Regions from separate parts of the Paraglaciecola sp. T6c genome, predicted to be linked through region 3. Evidence: predicted binding sites of a transcription regulator. Region 3 holds the regulator's gene; each other region holds the start of a gene.

Region 1 (7,823 bases), 2.3 Mb from region 3:
CCCACGCAGTAACCATAAATAGTGCCGGCTTCCATGGTGGACGGCATTTGTGGTGGTGGAGTAACCGATAATTGAGCATCGGCATTAATCAGGCCTTTCACGTCATTATTCGGCCCATAATATCCCGGATGAATACCGCCAGCGGCTAACCAATAACGCAGCTCATAGTTGTGAGTGGACACGGGGAATACCATGCCCATTTTGAATGCTTTACCTTGTTTTTTGTAACTATCAACAACCGGTTTAAGGGCATCGGCTTTAATAGGATGGACTGGTTTACCGTTCTCCTTGGGAATATTTGGCTTCATCTGCTGCCAAATATCATTCGAAACCGTAATGGCATTTCCGTTTAAGTCCATGCTGAAGGCGGTAATGATGTCCGCCTTTGTGCCATACCCTATGGTTGCCCCTAATGGTTGCCCCGCGAGCATATGCGCCCCATCTAATTGACCGTCAATGACGCGGTCGAGTAGCACTTTCCAGTTTGCTTGTGCTTCCAATGTGACGTACAAGCCTTCATCTTCGAAGTAGCCTTTCTCATAAGCTATTGCCAACGGCGCCATGTCGGTAAGTTTAATGAAGCCGAATTTTAGTTCTTCTTTTTCTGGCCATCCTAACTCTTGTGCCGACACACCCTGCCCAACTAACGTTGTTGTGCACACTGCTGAAATCATTGCAAAACGAAGCGATTTCACGGTATGTACAAGCGAGTTTAACAATCTGTTATTAACCATTTCCTACTCCGTATCAGTTCAAAAATTTTCCAAAAAAAAACCCACAACCATCCAAAATTTGGATGCTTGTGGGCTACTTTGCCGGTTGTAGTTCCGCCGTCATGGCAAACCTACAAATATGTTTCATGCTGCGCTGTATGCTCTATAAATACATTTTTATAAATACATGCGTTTTAAACACATGCTTTATGAATGCAATTATGCATGCACGTTAAGTGCACTTCCCATATGCCTATTTTTATTGTTTTATTGCAAATACCTCTTAGCATCAACAATGCCAACTTAAAATAACCATTAAAAACAATCAGTTAACTGGAAGTTAGTGTTAAGAGCTGTTTTAACTAAAACCATATAGGTGCAATTTTGCACGCCATTTGCACACTCTTTGCGCACCTAAATCGCTAACAAGCTGCTAAAAAATCTGATAGATGCTCTGATTACGGCATTGAAACAGCTGCTAAAGATGCGTTAAAAAGGGGAAGATAATTAAAGTAAGCTCAAAAGATACAGGATAATAACCAGCTGAATAATGCACAGCCCTTTATACACTACTAACGGGTTACGCTTGATAAGAGGTTGTTTGTTTGCAGCGGATACTAGCGCCTGATTGGGTTGGGAGAGATCCACTAAAAACTCAGAAAACGCATCATAACGAAACAGCGGATTTGGCTGCAGCGCTTTGCGTAACGTTAAGTCTAACCACTGAGGTAAATCACCTCGAAAGGTCTGTAATGGCTGGTAATCCCATTCATCGAAGGAACGGGGGATGTAATCTTGATAGCGAAACGCTTTAAACGGCAAGTGCCCTGTTAGCATTTCATACACCACCACGGCCACAGAAAACATATCGCACTTGTAATCACTGTTTTGCGTAAGCAAATACTCAGGTGCAATGTAGTGAACCGAGCCCAAGGCTATATTTTCAAGGGGCAGTGAATTGGTTTCTGCCAAAGCATTTACCAGCACAGTACCAAAATCAATCAGTTTGACTTCGCCGTTACCGTCCACCATCACATTCTCAGGCTTCACGTCTCTGTGCACCATGTCTCTGCGCTGCAGCACACGTAACGCAAGCACCAATGGGCGAATAATAGTGCGCACCTGCTCAATAGACGGAACGGGGTTATCGTGCATCCATTGGCGTAATGTTTGCCCCTCTATGTACTCACAAACATGATACATAAACTTCGCGTCATTTGGTCGCTTATGAATACGCATAATATTTGGATGAGCGATGTGTTGGCCTATCCACTCTTCACGCAGAAATCCACTGAGATAAACAGGATCATCAACAAAGTGTTGTGAGGGCGTTTTTAAGCCATAGGTTTTGCCGTCTGATTCGTTTACGACTTTGTACAAGCTACTGCGCGTACCATTAAACACCGTTTGTACCACGCGATAGCCTTCAAGCTTCATGCCCACTTCAAGCGCTGGCGGCATGGCCAAATGCATAATTTGTCGATAATGCTCATCTAAACTGGCATCGGGCAGCTCAGTCACTTTGACCAACAGACACGTTAGGTTGTCGTCACTGCCTGAGGCCATGGCTGCGTTAACAACATTTTTAGCCCGCTGCTCTAAGGAAGTATCCCTGGCTGTCATGAGAGCAATCAGTGTTTTGCTGTTTAAAAATTCATGCACCCCGTCAGACGTTAAAACGAAAATATCATCCTTGACGAGTTCGACTGTACGAAAATCAACGTCTAAATGCGCCTCTATCCCCACCGCCCGAGTCAATACATTATTGCGCCCTTGCCGTGATACGTGATCTGTGGTGAGTTGCTCAAAATCATTATTTTGTATGCGACAAATGCGCGTGTCACCTGAATGTAAAATAAACCCCGTCGTCGATTTGAATATCATACTGCTGAAGGTAGTCACCATCTGGCTGTGACCACCGTGCTCGTAATCGTGCTGACCATAGCACCAGCGGTTGAGGCCTTGTAATACTTTGCCGGAAGCGTGTTTTACCGTCCAGGTTTGGGGAGTTTGGTAGTAATCTTGAATAAAATTGGTAACGCAGGTGATGGCTGCCTCTTTAGCACGTGTACAAACACTAACACCATCGGCGATAGCGGCCACGCCGCCTTTAGAGGTTAAATCAGGCTCTTTGGGTAAGTAAGCGGCAAAGGCGTCTTGATTTTCTGCCTTTACCCCTTCACTGGAAAAACCGCCAAATTCTAATTTAAGTTTTTCCAAGGCTCTTTTCTCGTATAAACAGACTGAACGCTACGTTACCTTATGTAACGTTGATAAGCTCGACACTACCATCTTCGCGCACTTCCGTCATCGCTCCTTGTGGCTCTTTCATAAACAACAATGCCACAAACCCAAGCACAGCCGTGCACGCAATGACCACAAAGAAAGTGGACGTATCAACCACAGAGTAAACCGTTAAATAAACAACCGCTCCGACATTCCCGTAGGCTCCTGTCATACCGGCAATTTGCCCCGTTAAACGACGTTTTATCAAAGGAACCACGGCAAAGACCGCCCCTTCCCCTGACTGGACAAAGAAGGAACATGCCATAACCGCAACCACCGCCAACCAAATCGGCCATGTGGCATCAATCAAGCTCAAGCAAAAGTAACCCGCTGCTAATCCCGCGGTTAAAATAAGTAGGGTTTTTCTGCGCCCGAAGCGGTCCGAAATCAGGCCTCCACCAGGACGCGACATTAAATTCATGAACGCATACATACCCGCTAATAAACCCGCCGTCGCCATACTGAGCTCAAAGGTCTCGGCGAAAAATGCCGGTAGCATAGAAACCACCGCTAGCTCAGAGCCAAACGTGGCGAAATACAGAATGTTCAATACCGCCACTTGCCTAAAAGAATAACGATGTACCTCGGCAACCGGGGTAGTAAATAAGTCTTTATTGACCTTGTAGGTAAGATACGCATCGTAAACATACAATGCACTTAGACCCAGATATATTGCTAATGCAACACCTTCACCTAATAGCGATACGCCTTGCGGTGAAAGCTTCCAGTTAAGTAGCGCTAAGGCCAGATACATAGGTGTTTTCATCACCAGCAGCAAGTAAAAGTCACCTACGCTTGTGACTTCCATTCCGCCTAAGTTTTTAGGGCGGAAATAAGTAGAACCTTTCGGGGTATCGGTGGTGTTTTTATAGTAAACAAAGCTGAACAATAAACTCATCAGCCCGGTGATGCCTACTGCATAGCGCCAGCCGTCTTCGCCACCAAACAAAATAGCTATAGTGGGCAAGGTAAAAGCAGCAGCCGCTGAACCAAAATTGCCCCAACCTCCGTAAACGCCTTCGGCCGTGCCAAGCTCTTTGGGTGGGAACCATTCGCTCACCATTCGAATTCCCACAACAAAGCCTGCACCAATACACCCTAATGCAAAACGCGCGATAAGCAGCTGGGTAAAGCTATCAGCCAGAGCAAACATAAAACAGGGTATTGAGCATATTGCCATTAATGCAGAGTAAACAATTCGTGGCCCGAACTTATCGGTTAGCGCGCCGATAATCACGCGCGCAGGGATCGTCAACGCAACGTTGATAATGAGCAGGGTTTTCCATTCGCTGAGAGTCAGGCCTACACCATCGACAATAGCGCCTTTTAGGGGTGCCATATTGAACCACACCATAAATGTGATAAAAAAGGCTATCCAGGATAGATGTAGGGTTTTCATTTTGCCGGTGAAAGACAGCAAATTAAATTTCTCAACGCTCATGATGAATTCTCATAGAAAATTTACTCAAAAAAAAACCCGCAAAGACTCCAGGACACGGAAAGTCATTGCGGGCTACATTGCCTTACTTAGAAATTACAACGAGGTAATTCTGTCAGTATGTGTTTCGTTTTTAACGTTATTATTAACACAAGTGCATTCAGCAATAATGTTTGCACCTATGGTGCCAAAATTCTAAAAGCTATTAATTACAATAAGTTAAGTATTTTTAGACGAATTTGAAACGCGTTTAATAGAAACCGCGGGGTGATATTGGTGCATTTTGCACTGTAATCGTGCTTTGCGCTTGCTTTGCTCTTTCTTTAGATAGCCTCCCCCCATCCTACTCGTCGTGAACATGCTATGCGCTATGCACGCAACAACAACTTGCCTGGTAAGTTTCCACGCTATTCTCTGTGAATAACCCCTTGAGAGATGCGTTGAGAAATGCGTTGAGAGGAGCTTTGCGAGACGCTTTAATAAGCGTGCTTTTTGAATAAGTCGTTGAAAACATTGCCGACTATGAAAAAACGCATTCCTTTGCGTTAGATAAGGTTATAAATGTGAGGCCACTTTGCTAAGCCAATGGGCCTTTTGCTCGTCATCCAAGAAGCTTGCTTTAAAGCTATTCTCGGCCAACGTTTTGACCTGTTCATGAGTCATGGGCAAATCGGCCGCTAAAGCGTGGTAGTTGTCGTTTAAGTAACCACCGAAGTAACTTGGATCGTCAGCATTAACTGTCACCAACAAACCTGCATCTAATAGAGTAAGAATATTGTGGTCCGCCATTTTATCAAATACGCATAACTTGATATTGGACAAAGGGCATACGGTTAACGGCATTTGCCTATTGGCAAGATGTGCCATTAGCTGCGTATCTTCAACACTGCGCACACCATGATCCACACGGTGCACATCTAACTCGTTTAACGCACTCCAAATATATTCAGCGGGCCCTTCTTCACCGGCATGCGCCACACGCATCAAACCCAGAGATTTCGATTTAGCAAAAACGCGAGCAAATTTTTCTGGCGGATTACCCAGCTCAGAGCTGTCTAGGCCAACCGCTGCAATCATAGGTAAGTAAGGCACGGCAGCATCGAGGGTTTCAAACGCACTGTCTTCACTTAAGTGGCGTAAGAACGACATGATCAAGAGACTAGATTGCCCCCATTCTTTTTCTGCCTGTTCCATCGCGCGTTTGAAGCCTGGCATGAATACGTCAAAACCGACGCCGCGCTCAGTATGGGTTTGTGGGTCAAACATCATTTCAACATGCACTACGTTGTCTTCTTTACACTTACACAGGTAATCCCACATTAAGCGGTAAAAATCGTCTTCATCTTGCAGCACTGACGCCCCCAAATAATACAAATCGAGAAAGCTCTGTAGATTATCGAAATTGTAGGCGCTGCGTACATCATCGATCGTTGCGTACGGCAGTGCGACGTTATGCTTTGCTGCCAAAGACATCATTAATTCAGGCTCAAGTGTGCCCTCTATATGCAAATGCAATTCAGCTTTGGGAAGTGAATTTATCAGTTCTGCAATGGGTGTAGCTGGCGTGGGCATTTTTTATTCCTCTTATCATTATTATGGATGTACACAAAGGCCCATTCATATTTCTATTGCTTTTGGTTGTTCTTGTTAGTTTCTGCTGCGTTACAAGGTGATAGTTTATTGTCTGTTATTTTAGTCCTGCGTTAGCGGATAAGTATGGGTTATGTGTCTTGTGATGCACTGCTGTGCATGCATTCAGCGCGTTGTTAAACCTGTTTATCTATTGCGCGCTTAGTCAGTCACTACACTCGCTGTCGATTGCGCTCTTGAGCAACCAAACGTGTCATCTACTGCACTTTTCATCGAGTAAACGAGTTAGCTATTGCACTAGAAAAAGGCATATAACGCACCTAAAATGAGCAGTCGTTGGCAATAACCTAAGCTAAATACGTATTTTACCTCAAGAAAACACCCTTGCCGCTATTATTTTCCCGTTGTTAACGGTTCAAGAAAGCGCTTCTTAGTGACTTTGTGTATCATTGTTCAGCATAAACCACACCAAAGCTAGACTAAATGGTCAGGTTTTTGCTTCACGGGGTTACTTTAACCCTTTCATCATTGGCCCTGTGCGGCTAGTAAGAGAACCCAATGAGAAGCATCCATGTTTAACGCAGTATTCGAAAAGCTTTTTAAGCTGCAAGCCAACGGCACCAATATTAAAACTGAATTTATCGCCGGCCTAACCACTTTTGCGGCTATGTCTTATGTATTGGTGGTTAACCCGAGCATTCTATCCGCTGGCGGTATGCCGGTTGTCGGCTTGATAACCGTCACAGCACTTGCCGCTTGCTTGGGCACCTTGCTAATGGCTTTTATGACCAACTACCCCATCGCCATGGCGCCCGGAATGGGCTTGAATGCATTCTTTGCCTTTACAATATGTTTAACTAGGGACATTCATTGGGAAGCAGCTCTGGGTATTGTGTTTTGGAACGGTATTCTGTTTTTGCTGTTGTCGGTGACTGGGGTGCGAACCAAAATAGCCGATGCCATCCCCGCTGCGCTCAAAATAGGGGTGCAATGTGGTATTGGTCTATTCATCGCTTTTATTGGCTTAAAAAACGCTGGCATTGTCGTTGACCACCCTGCCACGTTCCTAACGATTGGCGATCTATCAGAGCCTGCCACTATGCTCGCGGTCGCCGGCATTTTGCTAACCATTGTACTCTTTATTAAAAAGGTCACTGGAGCGATATTAATTTCTGTATTGGTGCTGACCTTGATTGGCGCATTTATACCGACTGCAGACGGTTACCTTACTCAGCACACTGACTCATTTGTTGGCATGCCCGATAGCATAAGCTCTACGTTTTTCGCCATGGATCTCATGTATCCCATAGAAAACATCGCAACCACGTGGGACCTTATCTTCGCCCTGCTGTTCGTGAACATGTTTGACACTATCGGTACCCTAATTGGCGTTTCACGCCGGGCTAACTTGTTAGACAAAGACGGGCGTTTACCCAAAATAGGCCCTGCGATGACCGCAGATGCAACCGCAAGTGTGGTCGGTGCTGCCCTTGGTACATCCCCCGTGACATCCTATGTGGAATCTGCTGCGGGGGTATCTTCTGGTGGCCGCACTGGCCTTACCGGTGTGTTCGTAGCGTTATGTTTCATGCTTGCCTTGTTCTTTACCCCTTTGATGAAAGTGATCCCGCTTATGGCGACCACGCCGGCGCTGATCATGGTGGGTATCTTAATGATGGACTCTTTCAGGCAGTTAGACTTTGATGATTTAACGGCGCTTGCCACAGCCACTGTTGCGCTATTGGTTATGCCACTGACATTCAGTATCAGCGAAGGCATAGCCATGGGCTTTATCA
Region 2 (7,823 bases), 2.5 Mb from region 3:
AGGCCTATGCTCTCGCCCAAGAAGCCCAAGCAATGGGCTTTGAAATAATGATTGGGTGCATGGTGGGTAGCTCTCTAGCCATGGCGCCGATTTCTTTGTTAAGTGACTGGGCTAAATACGTGGATTTAGACGGCCCACTGTTAATTAAAACAGACAGAGAAAATGGCTTTGCGATTAAAGACGGCGTGATGCAACCTTTAAACCCCGCGTTATGGGGTTCCCCACAAAGCCAAGTGATTTTGGAAAGATAGAGTGGTTTCACTAAAAAGCCGGCCCCGTTAATCGGTTCCGGCTTTTTCATAACGTATGAGGTTCATATCACTGGTGTCATCAAAAGCGCTCTATCGCCCAGTTTAACGCCACTAATGCAATACCAATGGAAGCACCAGGCATGACCCAGCGACGGTACAGCGCTGTTTTTGCAAGTAAAATCAGTAACGGTAAAGCAACTAACACTATCGCCAGCTGGCCAATTTCTACCCCTAAATTAAACGCTAAGATAGAGAGTAATTTCTGATCCCCCGGTAAACCGAGCTCCCCCAAAACGCCGGCAAATCCCATTCCGTGTAGCAAACCGAAAGCAAAAGTGAGCCACCCCAAACGTAAGATTATGGGCTTCACATTATTCAAGGCTGCAAATAACACCGAAATCGCAATGCCAAATTCCACCCAGCGACTGCTCGGTATTATCCAGCCTAATGCTGTGGCAGTCAGGGTGATTGAATGCGCTAACGTAAACGCACTGATGATCCACACTGTGGTGCTCAGTACGTTCTTTAACTGTGGATTTCGTTGCCATTGCCCTTCTTGACGCAGCAAAACACAAGGCAAAAGCAGCGCCAATAAAAACAGGATATGATCGGTACCAATCCAGATATGGATGATGCCCTGATAAACAAACTCTTTGAATGTGACCCAGCGACTGCCATCCGTTAGATCTATGTCAATTTGGCGTTGAGCATTATTCAGCACAAAGCTCTGTGTATTGGCATCATCACTGATATTAACGACGACTTCGTGACTGTCGTCTTTAACGAATATCGCACTGTAATCTATGGTGAATATACCTGCTAACGGACACTGAGCAGTAAAGTCAGTTACCGCAAACACGGAGTCGGCGTGATCTTCTAAGCGCTCTATACCTGCAAATTGAGTGATGCAGGCCAGCCCACCCCGTTTAAGCCATAAATGGTCGGCTAAATAAGTGGCGATATCTGCTCGACGCTCAATGACCTCTCCCCATGTCAATTGACCGTTTTGGTCCGCATCTAGTCCTAAAACCAATTCTAAATCCGTCAAGCCCAGTTGCCATTCACCTTGAATACGACCTGTTTGATCTACGTTGGCAATGATGTAGCCAGTACTGTTTTGGTGCGCATAACTCACGGTGCCGCTCATCACGCTGACTAAAAAAAGGAGCTTGATGACATAACGATAATACTTGTTCACTTCTACTAACCTAAATGACCTCTAACCCCATAAATTATATATGTTTTTTTTCACTTTAAATATCCGATATGACGCTTAGGGATGAATCTATACAAACATTTACACAAAAAAAAGCCGACCATAAGGTCGGCAAAGGGTGCAGCGTTAAATGGGGTACATATTTGCGGCTCAGCCGCTAAAGCCATACGTGGCTAATAAACTCGCTTAGTGCAACACGCCATAATCGAGCCACCAGCCACAATCGAGTTACTGTTGTTTGTTATCACTCGCCAGTCGCTGTATCGGCATTTCTACACTTGATGACAAGAACTCAAAACTTTGCTCTGGCATCTCTTGCCACTGTTCCGGCGGCATGGGCGGGCTAGATAACAATATTTCGTCTTGATGCTGCATGTTGGCTAGGCGGATCCTAAGTGTACGCAGCGCCGGGATTTCCTCGACCTCGCTCGGGCTGACAAACATCCCCAAACTGCGGCTCAATTTGCCAAGATACAAACTGCTGGAAAATCGAATAATTGGGGCAGCAAGTAACAAACCGAGTAGCACAGGGGCCAACCACCAAAATAAAATAGGCGTTAGAGATAACGTAATCCCGCCCCACGCGATGGCAATAGCACTGGCCACCCAAGTACGCTTAAAGGCTTCTTTCCACGGCACCATGCGACCTTCTCTGCCCTGTGCATCCCAGCTGACATTCTTTCCAACAAGAACATTAAGTACAAAATAGGCGTGATAAAACATCATTAATGGGGCAATGATAATGGCGATAGTCGCTTCAATTAGCGCCCCGGACATTAATGCTAATCCGCCGCCAAATTGCTCTCTGCGCCTAACCAAAGCCACAATAGCGCCCAGTAACTTTGGCCCCAATAGCATGACCACAGTGGCACTTAGCAATGTAATAATGTATTCAGTTTTGACCACAGGCCACGAGGGAAATAAAGAATAATTGGAAGCAAAAAACACCGTTTCTGTGGTCGCGCGTACGACGGCGTCTATTGTGCTTAGTACTAACATCACCAACCACACTAATGACGACATATAAGCTAACGCACCAAAGAGAAAATGCAGGCGATTTACCGTGTGCAACCCCTTACCATTGATAATGCCAAGGTGCTGAATATTGCCTTGCACCCAACGCCTGTCTCGTGTGGCGTAATCGATAATATTACTGGGGATTTCTTCGTAACTGCCCTCTAAATCGGCTAGTAATAGTACGTCCCATCCTGCACGTCTTAACAGCGCAGCTTCGACAAAATCATGGCTGAGTATGTCGCCACCAAAAGGCGCTTTACCCGCTAATGTAGGTAAACCACAATGTTGAATAAATGCGTCCACACGGATAATGGCATTATGTCCCCAGTAGTTTGCGCTGTCGGTTTGCCAGAATGCCTGACCGGTTGCCAGCATGGGGCAATATAAGCACGATGCGAACTGCAGAAACCGCCCAAACAAGGTTTGTGAACGCACTGGGATAGGCACGGTTTGAATTAAACCTGACATCGGGTTTTGTTGCATTGCTTTCACTAGCGTCAACATGCACTCACCCGTCATCACGCTATCAGCATCGAGTACGATCATTGACTCGTACTGGTAACCCCAGCGCTGACAAAAATCGGCCAAGTTACCCACTTTACGATGGGTATTTTGTTCTCGGCGTCGGTAATAGATATTCTCAGATAATGCCCCTACGCGCTGACAAAGCTCATTCCACGCGGTAAGTTCAGCTTGCGCCATATCGGGATTCTGAGTGTCACTTAACATATAAAAGTCAAAGTGCTCCAGCTGACCTGTGCGCTGTAAATCAACCAAGCACGCCTCGAAGCCCGCCATGATGCGATCTGTGTCTTCGTTGTATACGGGCATGACGACAGCATGCCTGTCTTTCACAATGACGTTGTCCAATTGGCCAGCAAAATGTTTATTGCGCTTAAGCTTCAGCGGGTCAATATCGAATATCTGCAGGATGAAACCGATAAAGGCGCTCCAAAACGCGGCAGAGATCCACAAAAAAGTAATACTAAACAGCACCAACAAAATTACTTCAAGCACGGTGATACCGCTTTCTGAAAAGATTTCGTACATCATCCAGCTGCCCGCAATAGAGGTGACAAACACCATTAATGCATATATCCACTTACGGACGGCCTTACCCTTAATATTTATTAACATGGTCGTGCCCTCGCTGTTATCTCGATTGCTATAAAGGCTAAAATTACTCAACCTCGTTGGCGCTCCATACGTAATTCCACACTTCACTCACCTGAGTATCACCAAGGGTAAGAAACAGGCGCATATCTATCGCATTGTCGCTCTCAGGCACTAACTTAAATTGAGCGCGCCACGTCTTCTTGTCAGGCAGTTGAATCACTTCTAAATCTTTAAATGTGCCTGACGACAGAGATAACTGCGGCGTTAAACGAATTGAATCGGTCAAATGCGCAAACGCGTCAGTACTAAAATCAATCATCATCTGACGCTCGCTTCGCTCTGGCGCGTTATCTTGACCCGGTAAGGCTGCCCAACTGTTAAATACTTGCGTCACCCTAGCGACTTCTTCGTGGTGAAGTGCTCCGTTTACTGTCGTTAAGGTGTAATCGAACTGACGCATTTCCCCTTTTTTGAAGGGTTTGGCCGGTACCCAGTAACTAACAATATTGTCATTCGTTTCTGAGTTAGTGGGTATTTCAACCAGCTCTACTCTTCCTTTACCCCAATGGTTGTTGGGGGTTATCCACATACCAGGGCGTTGGTGATAGTGAGCTTCAGCATCTTGGTAGCTCTTAAAGTCTTGGTCTCGTTGCAGCAGCCCGAAGCCCTTAGGTTGGTCGTCTTGCAAAGAGGTAACCCGCAAATCTTTAGGGTTATTCAATGAGCGCCATATCCACTCGCCGCTTGATGTCTGCATAGATAAACCATCAGAGTCGTGCACCTCAGGCCTGAAATCATCAAACTTGCGCGTGTCATTTTCGCCACTGAGGTACATGCTGGTAAGTGGGGCAACACCTAATTTCTTGACGTCTTCACGAGCGAATATAACGCTTTGTACGTGCATAACAGAATCTAACCCGGGAACAAGTTCAAAACGATACGCCCCAGTCACTGATTTACTATCAAGCAAGGCAAAGAACACAAGTTTGGTGTCATGCTCTTTAGGCTCTAGCATCCAGAATTTGGTAAATGCTGGAAATTCTTCACCGCTTGCTTCCGCGGTGTCGATAGCGAGCCCACGGGCTGAAATACCGAAAACTTGCCCAGGGCCTATCAAACGAAAATAAGACGCACCTAAGAACACGGCTACTTCATCTTTGTAGTGATTAGTTTTTAATGGGTAATGCACTCTAAAACCAGCAAAACCTGCATCTTTAGGCACCAACCCTTTCAGGGCTGCAGCATCCTTTTCATAAATAAAGCGGTCTGTTTCAAACAACATGTTTTTAGTACCACTGTTGTCATCAACTATTTTAATGCCCACCGGTGAGCGGTATAAAAATCCTGGGTGGAACAATTGCATTTCAAATTTGGCTTTGTTTTTCCACTGGGCTTTTTCTGGATTGAAGCGAATCGCGCGGTATTGCTGATAATTCATCTCAGCTAATTCAGCTGGAAGATCTTGTTTAGGTGGCGCATATGACTGAGTAGCAAGGGATTTCGCTTGCTCTGTGACTAATGAGAACACGCGTTCTTCGGTGGTTTTCTCTGCAGGTGCCTCAACAGGATCAGCGGCCGCGTCTGAAGGCTTTGCTTCCTTGTCTTGTTTATCTTTTGCCTTGGTCTGAGTTTGCTTTATCGATTGCGTTTTTTTGTTATCAACAGGTGCTTGTTCTGGTGTCTGAACTTGGGTAGAAGCCCCCACACTGACAATTAAACACACTAAACCCACAAGACGTGACAGAGTACTCCTTTGACGAGATACCGCCTTGAGGCGTTGACGATTGACGGAGTTCTGGGTTGTCATTTTATTTCTGGTCCCTTTACTGGTTTTGGCGTTTTACAATTCTGGGGTTGGTCGTTCCCAGTGATGAGCAGTTTTTACAATACTTGAACGTTTAACGCGTGAAATCGCTACGTCTCACCCGCAGATTGCAACTTTCGAACCACAAATTAAATATGTGCCAAACCCGCTGAACATTAGACTAAAGGATAAGCTATTAAGGACTCACTCCTGTGCAAACCTGAGACGAAAAAACAGCTAAATGAATAAGGCAACGTAGTTGCACGTTCAGCACAGTGCGGTGCCAGCGACTTACTCGGAGCCCTTTAAAATTAAACCGCGTAGAAAATACTAAGGCAGCATTGATACTAAAAAGTCCCGAGATTAATGTGAATTTTTAGCGGCAGCATGTCACTGTGAAAAGGAATAATGCCTTGCACGCAAAATCGCCGCCGCGCGCTCAAAAGTTTTTGCCCGTCGCAAATTAGTCTCACTTTCAAAGGTTGGCATTAGGCGTAACATTAATGAGCAGCAATTTTGTTGCTTATTACGGACAGTGGTGTACTGGTATGGATATAACCTATTAAAATTAATGGCTTACAAAATCAAAGGCGAGAATAACCTAGTCTGTTTTGAGAAACAGCCGCGGTTATTTAATCTACTTCTTTGCCAAGTCTCAAAACAAGAAAATCGAGATAACCGTGGTATTTTTAACCCGCCATTGTAAATTTTACTCGTGGGACATATCTAAAAAGCAATTAGGGAGAATCGGTATAGGTTGAGGGGTTAAATAGTGGGTCTAAGTAGTGGGTCTAAGTAGTGGGGTTAAGGATTGACGAACAAGGTATGGCAACATAAAAAAGCCGCAAAAACTGCGGCTATTTAAAATCATATGACTCTTAATTCCCACAACATGCGGTACTGAGGCTAGTCAACTAAGCCCTTGGGCATCTCATCACGCATCTCGTTCCACAACTTACCGCTGGCGATACCGTAATTGCGAATGACTAACAACACGCTTTCGTAATCACCTTTTTCAGCAAGCGCGAGCAATTGCTGGTAGTAATCATGGGTCAGCGCCCGAGATTTCTCATTAGAGAAGTAGTAACCACCGATACGTGAATACAAACCTTTAAAGCCATTCATCATTAGCACGTATACAGGGTTTCCAGATGCAAAGGCCAAGTCATGATTTAATTGATAATCTTTAACAGCAAATGCAGTTCCGTCTTGCTCTACTTCTTTATATTGCTGCAGAATTTCAATGGTTTTTTCTTGGTTGTTGCGGATCGCCCCACGAATAAATACTGCACTTAAGTTAGTGCGCGCCGCCAACAGATGATCCACTAGCTCTGAAATCCCATCTTCGTCTAAACGAGCCAAGGTTTCTAAGATGTTCAGACCTGAGGTTTCCCAGAAGTTATTCACTTTAGTCGGCTTACCATGTTGAATAGTCAACCAACCGTCTCGCGCTAAGCGCTGCAGTACTTCACGTAATGTTGTTCGAGTTACCCCAATTAATTCTGATAGTTCACGCTCTGCAGGAAGTATGGTACCGGGAGGGAAGCGACCGCTCCATATAGATTCAACTATATACTCTTCGGCAAATCCGGCTGGACTCTGTGCCTTATAAATCATTTCATTGCTCGCAAGGTTATCAATATTATTATGCTATTAACTGATTGTACCAGATGATATTTCTCGGGAACAATGAATCTTTAACAAGATGTTAAGTTATATACTGAGTGTCACATTCATCGAATAAACTTTTGAGCACCTTATTTTAAGTTAAATGTAGCTAAGCATGCGATTTACCTTGCATTTTTACGTTACAGAATTTAAAAAGTAGTTATAAAAGCTAGAAAAATTTAAAGGTTTGAATCTATGCAACAATCGACCATCGGCGCAGTTTATAGCAATTTCTTGGGTCAAGCCCCTGATTGGTATAAAAAATCTATTATCGCCTTCCTTATTTTTAACCCAATCCTATTCATGGCAGACCCGTACATAGCTGGCTGGGCGTTAGTATTAGAGTTTATTTTTACTCTTGCGATGGCGTTAAAATGCTATCCATTGCAACCCGGTGGCCTTCTGTTGATTGAAGCACTCTTTATCGGGATGACCTCCCCGGAACACATGAAGCATGAAATAGTCGTCAATATAGAGGTGGTTTTGCTGCTGGTCTTTATGGTGGCGGGTATCTATTTCATGAAAGACATGCTGTTGTTTATGTTCACTAAATTACTGCTTAAACTTAAAAACAAGATTGCCTTGTCGATGTCGTTTGTTGCAGCATCCGCTTTTTTGTCAGCCTTTTTAGATGCATTAACGGTTGTGGCGGTCATTATCGCTGTCGGCATGGGCTTTTATTCTATCTATCATAAAGTTGCCTCTGGTAAGGAGTTTCACTCTGATCACGACCACACCAGCGACGATCACG
Region 3 (7,823 bases):
TAATACTGGCATTTGTCTGTAATGCCGGATACGCCAATGTGTGTAGCTCTTTAGGCTGCCCGACAGGTGCTCCTGACAGCAATGACTTACTTGAGCGCGCCATTTACACCATAAGCAATAATCAGCAAACGAAGTTTGCCGATTGGGCCGCATATAAAGTGACCATGCAAACGATAGATGGTCCGAGTCGTTCACGCAGTTGGCGCTCTGATCCAAACTTAAAGCGCGAGCACACGCTAGAAGCCGCTGACTATAAAGATGCTCACGCTCTCATTCGTACCGATCGAGGACACCAAGTTCCATTGGCAAGTGTGAGCAATACCGCTGATTGGCGCAGTACAAACTATCTATCAAACATTACCCCCCAAAGCTCTAACTTGAATCAAGGGCCATGGGTCCGATTAGAGTCTGCAGTGCGCGTTTTAGCGCGCAGCGGAGAGTCCGTGTATGTAGTAACAGGCCCGCTATATGAAAGCTTTTTTGCTACGCTTCCAGGTGCAGATGAAAGCCACACTATTCCTTCTGGCTACTTCAAAATTGTCGCGACAATAAACCAAGCGGGTTATGTTAGAGCGTCCGCCTATGTCATGGAGCAAAATAGCGCGAGAGCCGATGACTACTGCAGTAAAGAAGTCACGATTGATAACGTAGAAAGTCGCAGCGGTCTGAATATATTCCCAGAAATGAAGGGCAGCAAAGAATATGCGGTTGAAGCGCGTTTAGGTGGATTAAGCAGTCAATTGGGTTGCTGATAACCCAACCGCGCGTTTCAAAAAAATAGTGAATGAGTAGAAAGTCGAGATGAGTGGAAAAAGTCTAAATTGAAGTGCACGTTGCATTGAATCTGGCTGATTACTCGCTTTCGTTGAATTTTCCGACAATAAGCTCTTCAACAGCATCCATCGCTTGGCGCGCGTCTTTCCCTTCAGATATCACTTGAATTTCTTTGCCTTGGCAACTCTCTAACATCATTAGGCCCAGCACACTGCTTGCTGAGGCACTTTTGTCATCCTGAACAATAGTGACTTCAGCTTCAAATTGATTCGCAAGCTTAACCAATTGAGTCGCCGCTCTGGCATGCAGCCCTAACTTGTTCACTATGAGTAGGGTTTTTTCTAATCGCTCACTCATCGGTTTAACTCGCGATGACGTATTTGCACATCAGGGTGCGAGGTGCTAAATGTTTTGGCTAACATTTCCACTACGTACACAGAGCGGTGCTGACCGCCAGTACACCCGATGGCGATTGTCACATAACTACGATTATTACGTTCTAAATGTGGCAACCAAGTAGAAATCAGATTCTGAATTTGCCAGATAAATTTAGTGACTATGGGTTGTGAGCCAAGAAAAATCTCGACGGGGGAATCAAGTCCAGTAAGGGGTTTTAAATCTGGCTCCCAGTGCGGGTTGGGTAAGAAACGTGCATCAAATACATAATCCGCATCTTTAGGAATACCGTGTTTAAAACCAAAGCTTTCAAAAACCAAAACTAAGCGTGAGCTTTTTTTACCTAATATTCGCTCGCGCACCAATTCGGCCAGCTGGTGAATTGATAATTGATCTGTGTCTATATATAAATCTGCACGTTCAGCTATCGGCGCCAATAACTGGCTTTCTGCTTGAATAGCACCAGACAATGATTTGTTTTGCTTAGACAACGGGTGCAAGCGGCGGGTTTCACTGAAACGCTTAATCAGTACGTCATCGCTGGCATCCAAATACAATATGGTCATTTCCCACGTTGACGGCAAGTAGTCGAGTATTTCCACCAATTCGTTGGGATCTTTGGGTAAATTTCGCACGTCAATGCTGACCGCGACCTGATCGTACTCGTCAGCGACGGTATGGGTCAAAGTGGGCAATAAGTTGACGGGGATATTATCAACGCAGTAATAGCCTAAATCTTCCAGTGAACGTAAAACGATGGACTTCCCTGAGCCTGAACGCCCACTGATGATAATAAGCTTCATAATTAACTGAGTACCTGAAATAATTCTTGGTCTGTGGTTGCACTGCGCAAACGATTTAAAATGTCTTTATCAACGAATTTTTTGGCTATCGCCGACAAGGTTTGTAGGTGCTCTTGGGCCTTTTCCTCTGGTACTAAAATAGCAAAGAAGATATCCACTGGCATGTTATCGATGGCGTCATACTGGACCGGAGGTTGGCACGTTACAAGCACGCCTAGGGCTGACTCTAGCCCTTTTATACGGCCATGTGGTAGTGCTATACCACCACCAATGCCCGTACACCCCATTTTCTCGCGCCCCGCTAAACTGGATAAAATGGTCGCTTGGTCTACTTCAACAAGGTGCTCAGATGCCAATTGACTAATAAGCTCTAAAATGCGCTTTTTGCTGGACCCCTGAACTGCGCATACGACGCAGTCAGGGTGAAGAATATTTGATATTTCCATTATTTACCTGATGGGTTAATGGCGTTTAGCTTTTTCTTTATGCTTGATAACTTGCCGATCGAGTTTATCGATTAGGCCATCTATTGCCGCATACATGTCGTTGTGTTCCATGGTGGCAAATACATCTGCCCCATTCAAATGTATTGTCGCTTCCGCTTTTTGGTTGAGCTTTTCTACATTGAGAATGACGTGAACATTGTTGATCTGATCGAAGTGTCGCTCGAGCTTGGTAAATTTAGTATCGACATAATCTTTTAGTGAATCGGTTACATCCACATGGTGACCAGTAATATTAATTTGCATATCGCCTCTTCCTTCTTTAATCAGCCTACAATAGGCTTTTTCGTTGGTTCGACGGGGGTATCATCAGAGATTCCCGGTACTTTGCTATTGTTCGCCGAGCGACCATGATGCCTTGATCGGCCAACAATTGAGCAATCTTGCTGTCACTTAACGGCTTGCTTGGTTTTTCAGCTGCGACCAGCTTTTTAATCAATGCGCGTATCGCCGTTGACGAGCACTCTCCGCCTGTCTCAGTTGCAACATGGCTCGAGAAGAAATATTTCAGCTCAAATATACCTCTAGGGGTATGCATATATTTTTGGGTAGTAACACGAGAAATTGTAGATTCATGCATATCCACCATTTCGGCTACGTCATTTAGTACCATAGGCTTCATCATCTCAGGCCCATGTTCAAAGAAGCCCATTTGCTGCTGTACTATACAGTTTGACACTTTCAATAAGGTATCGTTTCGGCTCTCAACACTTTTAATAAACCATTTGGCTTCTTGCATGTGTGAGCGAATAAATTGACTATCACTGGTGTTTTTCGCGCTACGACTCATTGCAGCATACTGTTGATTAACGTTCAATTTGGGTAGGCTGTCTGGGTTAAGCTCTACTGTCCAACGGCCATTTTTCTTACTCACTGACACATCAGGTATAACGTATTCTGCTTCACCTTTGATCAAGGCGCTGCCTGGACGCGGATTGAGCGTTTTAAGTAAACGCATGACCTCACGCAAATCATCCTCTTTAAGGCGAGATTTACGCATCAAAGTACGGTAATCCTTGCTTGCCAAAAGGTCGGCATAGTCCCCAATCAAGGTCTTCGCTTCTTCTAACCAGGGTGTATCAGGAGCAAACTGACGCAATTGCACTAGCAAGCATTCTTGTGGTGTACGAGAGCCTGACCCAATTGGGTCGAACATTTGAATACGCTTAAGTACGCATTCCACTTCATCGAGCTCTATTTCTTCATCATCCATGCTGGCCAGAACGTCTTCAGCGCTCATGGTCAAATAACCAGACTCATCGATAGAATCAATGATCGCTGTCGCAATCGCGACATCGGTATCACTAAAATGGGTTAAACGCATTTGCCACAGCAAATGATCTTGAATGTTATCTGTGGTTTCGCCTTGAAAGATCTGTTCGTCATCACCGCCGGCACCACTGGATATGCTAGAGGCAGGTGCGGAAGAAGCGCTGATGTACTCATCCCAAGTGGTATCCGTAGGTAAGTCTTCTGGGATTTCGTTTTTCTCGAACGCTTCACTTGAGTCTAAGTTGTCACTGCTGGTATCAACTATTTCATTGGTATCTTTAGAAGACGGGTCGAGGGAATTGTCATTTAACGCACTATCGCCGGATTCCTGATCCGTAGGCTCTTCAACTTCCAACAGCGGGTTGGAATCCAAGGCTTCTTGAATTTCTTGCTGTAAATCTAACGTAGACAATTGCAACAAACGAATAGCTTGCTGTAACTGTGGCGTCATAGTGAGTGATTGACTAAATTTTAATTGTAAAGAGGGTTTCATTTACTTCTTTATTCTGTCCGTTGCAAACTAAAAAATATGCTGTGGTTGATTCGATTGACTGTAAATGTCTCACCAAGCGCCTGAGTATAATCTCGATAAAATGAGCGGCTTTTTCAGCTTAACTATAGCCTGAATTGTTCGCCTAGGTATACATCTCTTACACGTTGATCACTTAATACTTCTTCTGCCGTGCCAGAAGCGATGAGTTCACCATGACTAACAATGTAAGCTTTCTCACACACATCGAGTGTCTCTCTTACATTGTGGTCGGTTATCAAAACACCAATACCACGGTCACGTAAATGTTGAATAATTTTTTTAATATCATTAACTGAAATAGGATCAACACCGGCAAACGGCTCATCGAGCAGAATAAATTCTGGATCGGCTGCCAGTGCCCGCGCTATTTCTACCCGGCGGCGTTCACCTCCAGACAAACTCATACCAGCACTGTTACGAATATGATTTATATTGAACTCATCGAGTAATGAATCCGCTTGCTGTTCTCTTTGTTCTGCACTGAGCTCTTTGCGTGTCTGCAAGATAGCCATCAAGTTTTGATAGACTGTCAGTTTTCGAAAAATAGAGGCTTCTTGGGGTAAGTAACCAATCCCTAAACGAGCGCGCATATGCATGGGCTGTAGGGTAAGATCTTGCTGATCAATACTGATTTCTCCCTTATCTAAGGGAACCAAACCGACAATCATATAAAACGTGGTTGTTTTACCTGCACCGTTTGGACCAAGTAAACCGACAATCTGGCCAGTGGACACTTCTAGACTGACATCACGCACAACTTGACGCGATTTATAGGATTTAGCCAAATGCGAGGCTTTTAACGTCGCCATTATGGAGTTTCATCCTGTTTTGGTTTGACTTCAGCATCACTGGACTTTTTCGCGTCAGTTTGCTTTTTACTGCTCGCTGATTTCTTAGCTGGTTGAAAAATAGTCGTAACTCGTCCGCTATTTTCACTCTCGCTCTCTCCTTGCGCGACAATTTGTTCAAGTTCCATGTTAAACACTATCGACTCACCTTTTACACTGCTATTGTTCTGCTTCAGCTGTGCATCGCCTTCTAAGGTTAGTGTGCGTAAATCTCTGCGATATTCAATGCGATTGGCTGATGCCTCAATACTGCCCCCTTGCTCTTGTTGTTGAGAGTATTTAGCCGGGCTACCCGTCGCGATGAAAACTTCGTTACCTTCGCCTTTACTCGCGTCGACTTCTACTTCATCGGCATACACATTCAAACTACCTTGATTGATGTGCACGTCTTCTCGAAAGATAGACTTTTTAGTTTTACCGTCCCCGAACTGAAACTTCGAGTCCACTTTTATCGCTTGCGTGAAATCTTCTTTGCCAGCCATGCTTAATGGGGAAAATGATAATGTTGCTAAGGCAACTAAGCTAAGGCTGAGGTTGATAAATGGTTTGCACATGATCAAGTAGCTCATATTGTTGGGTCGTTAAATTGGCTTTAAAACCGTTACTGTTGATGACATAGTGCTGACCAAATATTTTTACTGGTTGGTCAGACACCATGGTTTTATCGATCAAGTTTATCTCGATGAAGTCCGTGCGAATGCTACGAGCAAATCCTTGCTCATCTTGATTACGTATCTCGACATTATTCTCTAATTGGATCCGATTGTCTTCATACAAAGTACCGTCTTTGGCTGATACCTGCCAAGGCGCAGTCTGTGACGCAACAAATATCGTGTATTGAGGCTCTTTGAATAAAGTAAAACCGAGCAAATCAAAGTGTTCCATTTTAGTAGCAAAGACCTGATGGCTCAAACGGCCGTCTTTATCAAATAGAGTGCTTAGCATTTCACTTGCTTGGTAGTTTGGTTGCCAAGCAGATTCGGTTTCAGTTCGCGGTATCAAGTCCTCATCAGCTAGCCAGTCGGGTAAGTTGATGGCGATGACTAATAAAAACAATAACCCAATACTGAGGGTGACTCGATTCATACGCTACTACCACTGACTTTGTTTAACTTGCCTTTGGCGTGCAAAATTAGGTCGCAAACTTCGCGTACAGCACCAAAGCCCCCATTGATTTGGGTAATATACAGAGCTTGTTTCTGTACAAATGGATGGGCATCGTGTGTCGCTACGGCGACGTTACTCAAGGTAAACATTCCCACGTCGGGCATATCATCCCCGATGGATGCGGTAGCGTCTTTGCCTATATTTAACTGGCGCTGCAACGCCAAAAGCGCATCGTTTTTCTGTTCACAACCTTGAATAATATGCTCGACCCCTAACGCTGACATGCGTTTGTGCACTATTTTTGATTCACGTCCGGTAATAACCGCAACGTGCACACCAATGTTTAATAAGGCTTTAACTCCAAAACCGTCACGAGTATGAAACGCTTTCAATTCTTCGCCGTCATTGCCCATGTATATGCGCCCGTCAGAGAACACCCCATCTACATCACAAGTCAGTAATTTAATGCGGGAAAGCTTGTCCATTAATGAAGATGACTTAGCACCATATAACGTATTAACGTCGCCCATTATATCACTCCTGCTGATAACAAGGTTTGCATGTTGATGGCACCGACCGGAAGGTGATTGTCATCAACAATAAACAGTGAACTGATTTTGCGTTTCTGCATGACGTTTAACACCTCAGCAGCCAAGGTTTCTTGAGATGCTGTAACACAATTAGCAGTCATAACACTTTCAATACTGACTGTGTGAATGTCGACTCTGGCATCCAGTACCCGTCGTAAATCACCGTCAGTAAAAATACCCAGCAAACGCCCGTCATCGCCAACGATACCCGCCATTCCTAGCCCTTTGCGCGAAATTTCAAGTAGTGCCTGGCTAATCGTTTGGGTCGTGCCAACCAAAGGCATCAGATCCCCTTGGCACATGATGTCATCAAGCTTAAGTAAAAGCTTGCGCCCAAGCGCACCTCCAGGATGAGAAAGTGCAAAGTCATCCGGCGTGAAACCTCTTGCATCTAACAGTGCCACCGCCAGAGCATCTCCCATGACTAAAGTTGCCGTGGTGCTCGCCGTGGGCGCCAAGCCTAGAGAACAAGCTTCTTTTTCAACTTTAATACACAAATTGACGTCGGCGTGCTTACCTAACGAACTAGCAGGGTTATTCGACATGGCAATAATGGCAATACCACGACGTTTCACCACAGGCAATAGTGCCAATAGCTCAGATGTTTCACCTGAATTAGAAATCGCCAGCAGAACATCTTGCTCTGTAAGCATGCCTAGGTCACCGTGATTTGCCTCCCCTGGGTGCATAAAAAATGCAGGCGTTCCCGTACTCGCTAATGTCGCAGATATCTTATGCCCTATGTGGCCAGATTTACCCATACCGCAAACAACCACTTTGCCTTTGCAGTTTTTCATGAGCTCGCATGCTGCAATAAAATTGTCGTCAATATATTGGGATAACTGCTTGATTGCCTGACCTTCAATTTCAAGCACCCGCAGGGCTGACTGAATATACTCTTGCTGACTCATGCCGCACTAACCTTGGTTAAAAACAAAGTATTGATAAGCGACAAAGCAGCCGAGAAAAGCGACAGCTTCATAACGATTGATTCGGCG
Region 4 (7,823 bases), 250 kb from region 3:
CGATTATTGCTTAACGTAATTAATGCATCTGCTTGGTCAAGTTCGCTATGGGCAATAAAGGACCAAAGTGCACGATATGGATCGGATTCATCATTTCGGTAGAATTCACTAAAATCATTCACGGCTAAATCGGCACGGCCACCGTAATAAAGCGCAATCCCACGATTCAAAAATGCAAATTCATAATCAGGATTGATGTCTAATGTGGCATCAAACGCTTCATAGGCTTGTATAAAATTCATTTGCTGGGTGTAATGTACCCCCAAAGAATTATACGCCTCCGCCATATCTGGTTTAAGACGTATTGCATGATCAAAATCGTATTGGGCTAAACCAGCAAGCCCAACGCTGTCATACAACATGCCACGTTGATGGAGTAACTCTGCCCTTTCTTGATCTTCTAACGGTGCTTTCTCAAGAATTTGGTTATACCTAGCAATCGCCATTTGCGAACGCACGCTCATGGGCGCAGGTTCCGCGAGTAATAAGTTACTCATCTGTGCTTGGCTTTGCTGAGCTTGATTGCTACTAGCGCAACCACTTAATATCAATCCTAAGAATACCAGTGAGAAAAATTTATTTTGCATTGTAATTAGCATAAGAGTAGGCAACGCTCGGTCTAAAATGTGATGGCGATAAAATGCGGAATCGGCCAGGAAATGAAGCTTAGTAAACAGGCAGGGTGGCGTATTTACCCATAAATGTAAAGACAACGAGAAGGCGAAAATTGCAATCTACTGTATCAAGTTGTAAAAATAATGCACACTAGCCGGCTATTGAGAAAAAAAGCGATACCATTTTGAATAAGCAACAAACTGATTTACAAAGCCTCTTTAATGCCGCTTTGGATGTACAAGCCAAAGCACACGCTCCTTATTCTGATTACAGAGTGGGCTCTGCCCTAGTGGCAGAAGACGGTAAAACGTATACTGGCTGCAACGTAGAAAACGTGTCATTTCCGCTAGGTCAGTGTGCCGAAGGAAACGCCTTAGCAGCAATGGTGGCAGGTGGTGCGAGGCAAGTCCGTGAAATTTTAATTGCCAGCCCAAATGAACACTTTTGCTCACCGTGTGGCGGGTGTCGTCAGCGTATTTTTGAGTTCGCCAGCAAAGACACTTTAGTTCATATGGCCACCAGCGAAGGTGAAATTAAAACGCTTTCCATGAATGAAATTTTACCCTTTGCATTTGAGCAGTAAAAACCTCGTTAGCCCTGATGCCTGATAAAGAAAATATTTGCACACAACAGCATTGATTAAAAATCAACCACCGTTATAATGTGCCGAGTTTCGAAGCGTATCTAGTTAGAAACGCTACAAATTAAAGCCTGTCTACTTTTTTTACACTGACTGTTGAGCGTCAATTAGCCAAAAGCCTAAGATGTTGAATTAAAAGGATTAATTAGAAGTGGCTCAGTTTGTGCTTTATCGACAATACATATCACAGTTGCAGTTAGGTCGTCGTACAGGAGTAACCTATGACACGTTTATTTAAGAAAGCAAAATTCATATCAGCAGCCGCTTTACTAGCGCTAACTGCATCGCAAAACATTAGCGCCGCTACTATTACCTTAGGTGGTCAAGCAGCCACAGACGGTTCTGGTAAAACAAGCGCCAATGTTAACTCGAACAATACTATCAATGCCATCAGCGACGGTTTCTTTGTAGAAACGTTCGATAGCGCCACCGCAATTCCAGGGCTACCGACTGCAAATGACACAACTTATAATGTGGCAGGCAGTTCTACTGGTTGTGCAATCAACTCACCATTACTTGTTCAACCTAGCTCCACTAACGTGTTAAATGTACGTACAGGTTCAGTGAGAAATGTAGCAGCTGCACCTGCTGGTGACACGACTTGTTATGCTTATACCACACCTGAAACGGTTGGAACTGATAGTTACGTAGACATCGATTACACCAATTTCTTAGCCAACATCGGTACAATAGATGCGTCTTTAGCTGGTTCAAGCATTGACTACCTAGGCTTTTATTGGGGATCAATCGATACCTATAACACCTTTGAGTTTTACTCTGATACTGACCAATTAGTGAAAAGCATTGCTGGTCAAGAAATATTAGATCTTGTTGGTGGTGTTGAAGGTGACAGATTATCTGATAAGTCCAATGTTTACGTGAACATAAACTTCAGCGTTGCTGAAGCTTTCACCCGCTTACGTGTTGTTTCATCTGGCGTAGCCGGTGAGTTCGACAACATCGTGGTTGGTTTATCAAATCGTAATGTACCTGCACCAGCTGGTTTGGCTTTCTTAGGTCTAGGTCTAATCGGCTTCGTATTGCGTAAAAAACTGCAGAAGTAATATTAACAATTCATAAAAAAGTCGGTTCGCCGACTTTTTTTATGCCTGAAAATAAGCCGCATTAAAGACAAACGCCAACAGTTAAAAAGTCCTCTATTCAGTCCTATTAAGTTGTTAATAATGGGCTGACAAGTTTTTGCTTTACGCAAAGCTTCAATCCCTTATTTAACGTGTTCTTAGTAGCGATTCCCCCCTTAGAAAACTTTACACTAAGCGTGTAAATTTCGTACACATTAGTCACCTATTTTTACGCTTTCGGTATAGATATTTACCGCTCAGAATGCAATACCATGATAATGCTCAATAATTTGTTCTGGCACGGCTTATGCTAATACTTTAGTAGCAGTAACTGTAGCTGCATAACGGAGTTACACATGAAAAATTCAATGACTAAAAACAGTATAAAGTTATTTAAAACGACCTTAATCGCTTTGGCAGTTAGCCAGTCTGCGCATGCGGCGGTTATTTCCTTCGGGGGCCAAGCCGCCACTGACGGCTCGGGCAAGACGAGTCTAAAAATCAACGCTGACAACACGATCAATTCTTTGTCCGACGGCTACTTCGTAGAAACGTTTGACAAAGCCACCGCTATCGATGCGCTGCCCTTGACCCAAGATGAAAGCTACAACGTTGCAGGCTCATCAAACGGATGTGCCATCAACTCACCACTAGCCGTTACAGCCAGTGGTTCGTCCGTGCTTAACGTTCGTGAGGGGTCAACTAGGAATGTTGCCGCGGCACCTGCTGGCGATAACACTTGTTATGCTTACACAACGCCTTCCACCGTGGGTGTGGATAGTTTTGTAGATATCGATTACACAAGCTTTCTAGACAGTATAGGAACAACCGTGTCGTCACTTGCTGATTCTCGCGTTAATTATCTAGGCTTTTATTGGGGCTCGGTAGACACCTATAACTCTTTTGAGTTTTACTCTGACGATGCACTCGTGGGCAAAATAACTGGCGCTGAGCTTTTGGCCCAACTAAACGGCACCGCTGGTAACCAAGTCGCGGATTCATCAAATGTCTATGTCAACATAGCCTTTGATGCAAACGAAGCTTTTAACAGACTTCGAGTTATCTCTTCTGGTGTTGCAGGTGAGTTTGACAACATCGTTGTTGGATTAGACAAGCGAGACGTGCCCGCGCCAACCAGCCTTGCTATCGTCGGTTTAGGGCTATTAGGTCTTGGCGTTGGAAAGCGCCTCAAGAAATAATGAATACACTTTACATCAAAGCCGGCTTGCCGGCTTTTTTTATATCCATTTGTTTATTTTTCTTTCACCCTTGAACACTTTGTGCAACGAGCCTATGCAGAAAAGCAAGTGCACAGCCTGTGAAGTCCGTCATGAAAAATATGAAGTTTTTATGAATATTAGCCCAAAGCCACCAGCTGTCATGTTTCTGTTTTACTCCGCGATTACTATCCGTCCGTTTTTAGTGTGTAAGAGTAAACACAATGAGCAAAACGCTACAAAAGGCTTCGCTGTTTTTTCTAAACTCCCATGTAAAACCCCAAGCTTTAGAAATAACGTCCCCTGCGTCTAAACCAAAGAAGATACAAGCGCCTAACGCAATCGATAAGCTGTTCAGAGATCATTGGCGCGATGTGTGCTGCATACTGCACAAATGTTACGGCTCAGGTCCACCAGAGCCAGAAGACGTGGCCCAAGAAGCGTTTAGCCGTATTGCCCAAATACGTGATTTTGAACAAATAGAAGACCCCAAAGCCTATATCATCAAAATAGCGATGAATATTACCCTCAAATCGATAGGGCGTTTGTGTAAAACTCGTGAGCTCATTGCACAGCATACTCAACTCCCAGAAGATCAGTGTGATGACGTTTGCCCCGAAACTATTTTGCAGGGTGAGCAACGTATTGCTGCAATACAAAAAGGCACAGAACAGCTAACTGAGAAGCAACGCGACATTTTGATGCGCGCCCGGATCAAAGGCCAAACGTATTCTGAAATATCCTCAGATACCGGCTGGAGTGTTGCAGATATCTGCCGCCAACTAAACGCGATAATGGCAATTTTAGAGCGCATTGATGAGCAGGAGAATAACGCCAACGACCAAGCTTTCTCATCGCATATGTCGCCCCGCAATATCTCAACAGAGCCAACGTCATGACCCATACAAAGAGCAATTCTAGCGACAACGGACTAAACAATAGCAATCGACCAAGTGTTAAAAAAAGCAATAAGCGCTGCGCAAATCATGAAGTGAATGAAAGCAGTGAATACGAGCAGGCTTCCAGCTCATCCTCGCCTCAAGCCAGAGCCAAAGCCAGAGCCAGAGCCAGAGAATGGTTAACGTACTTATATTGCGGACATACCAGCGCAGACAAACGCGAAGAGTTTGTTTTGTGGCTCAATAGCAGTGACGATAACAAGCAGGCTTTTAACCACAGTCAAAAGATCTGGCAAACCATCGGCATGACAGATTCTGCGGCAGAATGGATACAGCAACATGCAGATCAGCAAACGACCACAGTGCATCAAGTAAAGCCCAAACGTATATTCGCAAAATCGTTTTTGGCGTTATGTGCAATGGCCGCCAGTGTGGCTTTACTTGCGTTCAATGGGGTATTTAACACAACCGCTCATCTTGAAATTCCTCAACCGCAAACCGCGTTCACCTCGCCTGTGGGGCAAAATCGCCAAATCACCTTAAGTGATGGCAGTGACGTGACGCTTGCTGGCAATTCAAGTATTTTAGTCGCGTTCAGTGAGGATGAAAGGCGTATAACCTTACGTAAAGGAAGCGCCTACTTTGATGTGACTCATGACCCTAGTCGCGTATTTTCCGTTACGGCTCAGCAAACTCAAGTACGGGTACGTGGTACCGCGTTTGAGGTAAAATACAGCCCAAACAATAGTTTGAAAATTTCAGTTCAACGGGGTTTGGTTGATGTGGCTGACCTACCAGAAACAGCAGGGCAAAGGGAGCAAGTATTACAGCTAAGACCAAACGAACAACTGCATACTGATATCCAAGGGAGGTTTCTCTCACCTATTACTGTTTTTCAGCCTGAGACTGAATTTGCTTGGTTAGAGCAGCGGCTGATTTACGATAACGTTCCCCTCAAAAATGTCATCATGGATATTAATCGCTACGTGAAAAAACCAGTGATTATTTTAGATAACAGCATTAACGAACTGCCTATCACGGCATCATTTACCTTCGAGCAAATCGAGCCCATGTTAGAGGGATTAGCCTCGGCCTACCCCATAACACTCACCCATGAAGCCACTCGAAGCGTGTTAACCGAAGAATAATGTGCAACGCCAGCAAGAGCCAAACCTTGCTGGCACACCTTTACCTCTCCCATCGGATAAATAACGACTCACTATGTGAAGTTTTTATGAAACAAGCACTTATGCTGAAAAAAATATCGCGCTGACGACTCTTCTAGCGAAACCTATATTAACTAACTGGAAGTAACATCATGAATACACTTACACGTTCAATTAAATTCGCTTTGTTTGGTACTGCCCTCGCGGCTTTGACACCCGCCTACGTGTTAGCTCAGCAAACCCAAGTTAATATTTCAGTGCAACCACTTGGGCAAGCATTGAACTTGTTATCGCAACAAACCGGCACGGTTATTATTGCTCCAAGTCGCCTTGTCAGCGGCAAACAGGCTATTGCCATCTCAGGTGAACTTAGCGTTCTCAATGCCGTAGAAAAATTGTTAGATGGCAGCGGCTTACAAGCGTACGAACAGCCCAGCGGCGCGATTGTTATCAAAAAAGCGTCACAAAAAAATAAATATCAAAATAAACGTGCCGCAAGCTATCAAGCCCCGATGGACGAAGTTGTTGTGACTGCGTTAAAGCGCGATAGCAGCTTACAAGATACTCCTGTGGCCATTTCAGTGTTGGGCGCAGACGAGTTAAAAGCCCAAGGCGTAACTGACTTCACTGACTTAATTGATAGCCTCTCAGGCATTTCCATTAACTCTGCTTTTGGTGGCCCTGAAAACAGCTTTATCACCATACGTGGTATAGGCGGCGCTGATGACTATAAGCCTAACGGTAACCCGTCCGTAGCCTTACACGTTGATGGAATTTATCAAACCTCCAACGCTTATTTGAGCATGCCTCTTTTTGATTTAGAGCGCATCGAAGTACTCAAAGGACCCCAAGGCACCCTCTACGGGCGCAATACTACGGCCGGGGCAATTAATGCTATCACTCGTGCCCCAGGTGAGGAGTTGAACGGCTACGCCGATATCGAATACGGCTCGTACGACTTTGTTTCAGGCACAGCAGCGGTTGGCGGCAAGGTCTCTGACAAGTTAGGCGTTCGCGTTGCGGTTCTTATGGAGCAAGGTGGAGGCTTTATGGACGGTAAAGGTGCAGGCAACTTCGCAGGCTTTGTACCCCAAGGCACCCAAGGTATTGTGCCCCCAGTGGCTGACCCAGGTGAGCGCGACGGATTTGGCGATGCAGATTTATTCGCCTTTCGTGGCACAGCCGTATACGACTTTGATGAGGTGACGTCTCTTACGCTGCATTACTTTACCAGCCAAGACCGAGGTGATACCCGCCAGTATGACCGTATTGCATTTGAAGATGACAACCCTTCACTTAACGCAGGGGAAGGTAACGACCCTTACGATTTTTACACCAGCGAATATTATTCTCATGAAATCGATGTGAGCGGATTTTCAGGAGACCTTAACCGCCAATTACAATCAGGCTTAAACCTCGACATACTATTTGCATTGCAAAGCAGTGAGCGCAATGTCAGTGGTAACGGAGACGGCACGTCATTTCCTCGCTACCAATACAACTTCGACGATGATCTTGACCAAACATCATTAGAAATTCGCTTGAGTGACGCAACCGGCGGCGAATTTGACTGGATAGCAGGAGCCTTCTTTATGAATGACTCTGTTGATTTCACCAGTAACTGGACCAGCTACGCGGTGCTATCTCAATACAGCTCGCCCTACAATCAGCGCCGTAATAGCTTTGCGACCTTCGGAAACATCGACTGGAACATTTCAAACGACTTAGTGATAAGCGGTGGCCTGCGCTACACCAAAGACAATGCGAAATTCCGCGGTGAAAATATTGATGCCGATCCATGGGGATTATCAGTTTTCGAAGAAACCTTTAAAACAGACGCCAACTTCTCATGGGACCGCGAGTTTGACGACAGCAATGTCTCAGGCAAACTGGCTATTCAATATTTTATCAATGACAATCTCAACGTTTTCGCCTCCGTGAGCACAGCCTATCGTGGTGGCGGTTTCGACGGCACATCGATATTCTCTGAAGAAGAGACCCAGCCCTTCGAATCAGAAGAAGTACTCGCGTATGAAGCAGGGGCACGGTATGTAACAGACAACATCAACTTCACCTTTGACCTGTTCTCGTATGATTTTGAAGAGCTGCAAGCAACGGCGCGGCTATCAAACGACACCAATGGTAGAACTAACGTGGGTGAAGCCACCGTGCGCGGTGCAGAAGCCTCAATAGCAGTCACGTTA

What was found. The regulator sigma-54, encoded in region 3, starts transcription at its own class of promoters, with help from an activator protein. The targets are predictions, from matches to a motif close to GTTGGCACGNNNNTNGNNT.
Region 1: the regulator sigma-54 is predicted to act here: its motif matches at 4,611-4,629, upstream of PATL_RS12345 (NarK family nitrate/nitrite MFS transporter).
Region 2: the regulator sigma-54 is predicted to act here: its motif matches at 5,551-5,569, upstream of PATL_RS14285 (glucan biosynthesis protein).
Region 4: the regulator sigma-54 is predicted to act here: its motif matches at 2,632-2,650, upstream of PATL_RS04025 (Npun_F0296 family exosortase-dependent surface protein).

Annotation. Positions count from the first base shown of each region.
Region 1 covers NC_008228.1:2,940,070-2,947,892, forward strand. The annotation lists gene PATL_RS12335 (CmpA/NrtA family ABC transporter substrate-binding protein) at 1-674, opposite strand, end outside; gene PATL_RS12340 (bifunctional protein-serine/threonine kinase/phosphatase) at 1,221-2,933, opposite strand; gene PATL_RS12345 (NarK family nitrate/nitrite MFS transporter) at 2,974-4,440, opposite strand; gene PATL_RS12350 (adenosine deaminase) at 4,993-6,009, opposite strand; gene PATL_RS12355 (NCS2 family permease) at 6,599-7,823, shown strand, end outside.
Region 2 covers NC_008228.1:3,387,802-3,395,624, forward strand. The annotation lists gene dgcA (N-acetyl-D-Glu racemase DgcA) at 1-251, shown strand, start outside; gene PATL_RS14275 (HupE/UreJ family protein) at 331-1,398, opposite strand; gene mdoH (glucans biosynthesis glucosyltransferase MdoH) at 1,696-3,621, opposite strand; gene PATL_RS14285 (glucan biosynthesis protein) at 3,665-5,407, opposite strand; gene fadR (fatty acid metabolism transcriptional regulator FadR) at 6,311-7,021, opposite strand; gene nhaB (sodium/proton antiporter NhaB) at 7,268-7,823, shown strand, end outside.
Region 3 covers NC_008228.1:652,196-660,018, reverse strand. The annotation lists gene PATL_RS02945 (DNA/RNA non-specific endonuclease) at 1-752, shown strand, start outside; gene PATL_RS02940 (HPr family phosphocarrier protein) at 853-1,131, opposite strand; gene rapZ (RNase adapter RapZ) at 1,128-1,973, opposite strand; gene ptsN (PTS IIA-like nitrogen regulatory protein PtsN) at 1,976-2,419, opposite strand; gene hpf (ribosome hibernation promoting factor) at 2,435-2,722, opposite strand; gene PATL_RS02920 (RNA polymerase factor sigma-54) at 2,748-4,241, opposite strand; gene lptB (LPS export ABC transporter ATP-binding protein) at 4,364-5,089, opposite strand; gene lptA (lipopolysaccharide transport periplasmic protein LptA) at 5,089-5,610, opposite strand; gene lptC (LPS export ABC transporter periplasmic protein LptC) at 5,651-6,214, opposite strand; gene kdsC (3-deoxy-manno-octulosonate-8-phosphatase KdsC) at 6,211-6,765, opposite strand; gene PATL_RS02895 (KpsF/GutQ family sugar-phosphate isomerase) at 6,765-7,736, opposite strand; gene PATL_RS02890 (calcium/sodium antiporter) at 7,743-7,823, opposite strand, start outside.
Region 4 covers NC_008228.1:903,649-911,471, reverse strand. The annotation lists gene nlpI (lipoprotein NlpI) at 1-587, opposite strand, end outside; gene PATL_RS04035 (cytidine deaminase) at 800-1,198, shown strand; gene PATL_RS04030 (PEP-CTERM sorting domain-containing protein) at 1,477-2,319, shown strand; gene PATL_RS04025 (Npun_F0296 family exosortase-dependent surface protein) at 2,694-3,536, shown strand; gene PATL_RS04020 (RNA polymerase sigma factor) at 3,779-4,453, shown strand; gene PATL_RS04015 (FecR family protein) at 4,450-5,601, shown strand; gene PATL_RS04010 (TonB-dependent receptor domain-containing protein) at 5,772-7,823, shown strand, end outside.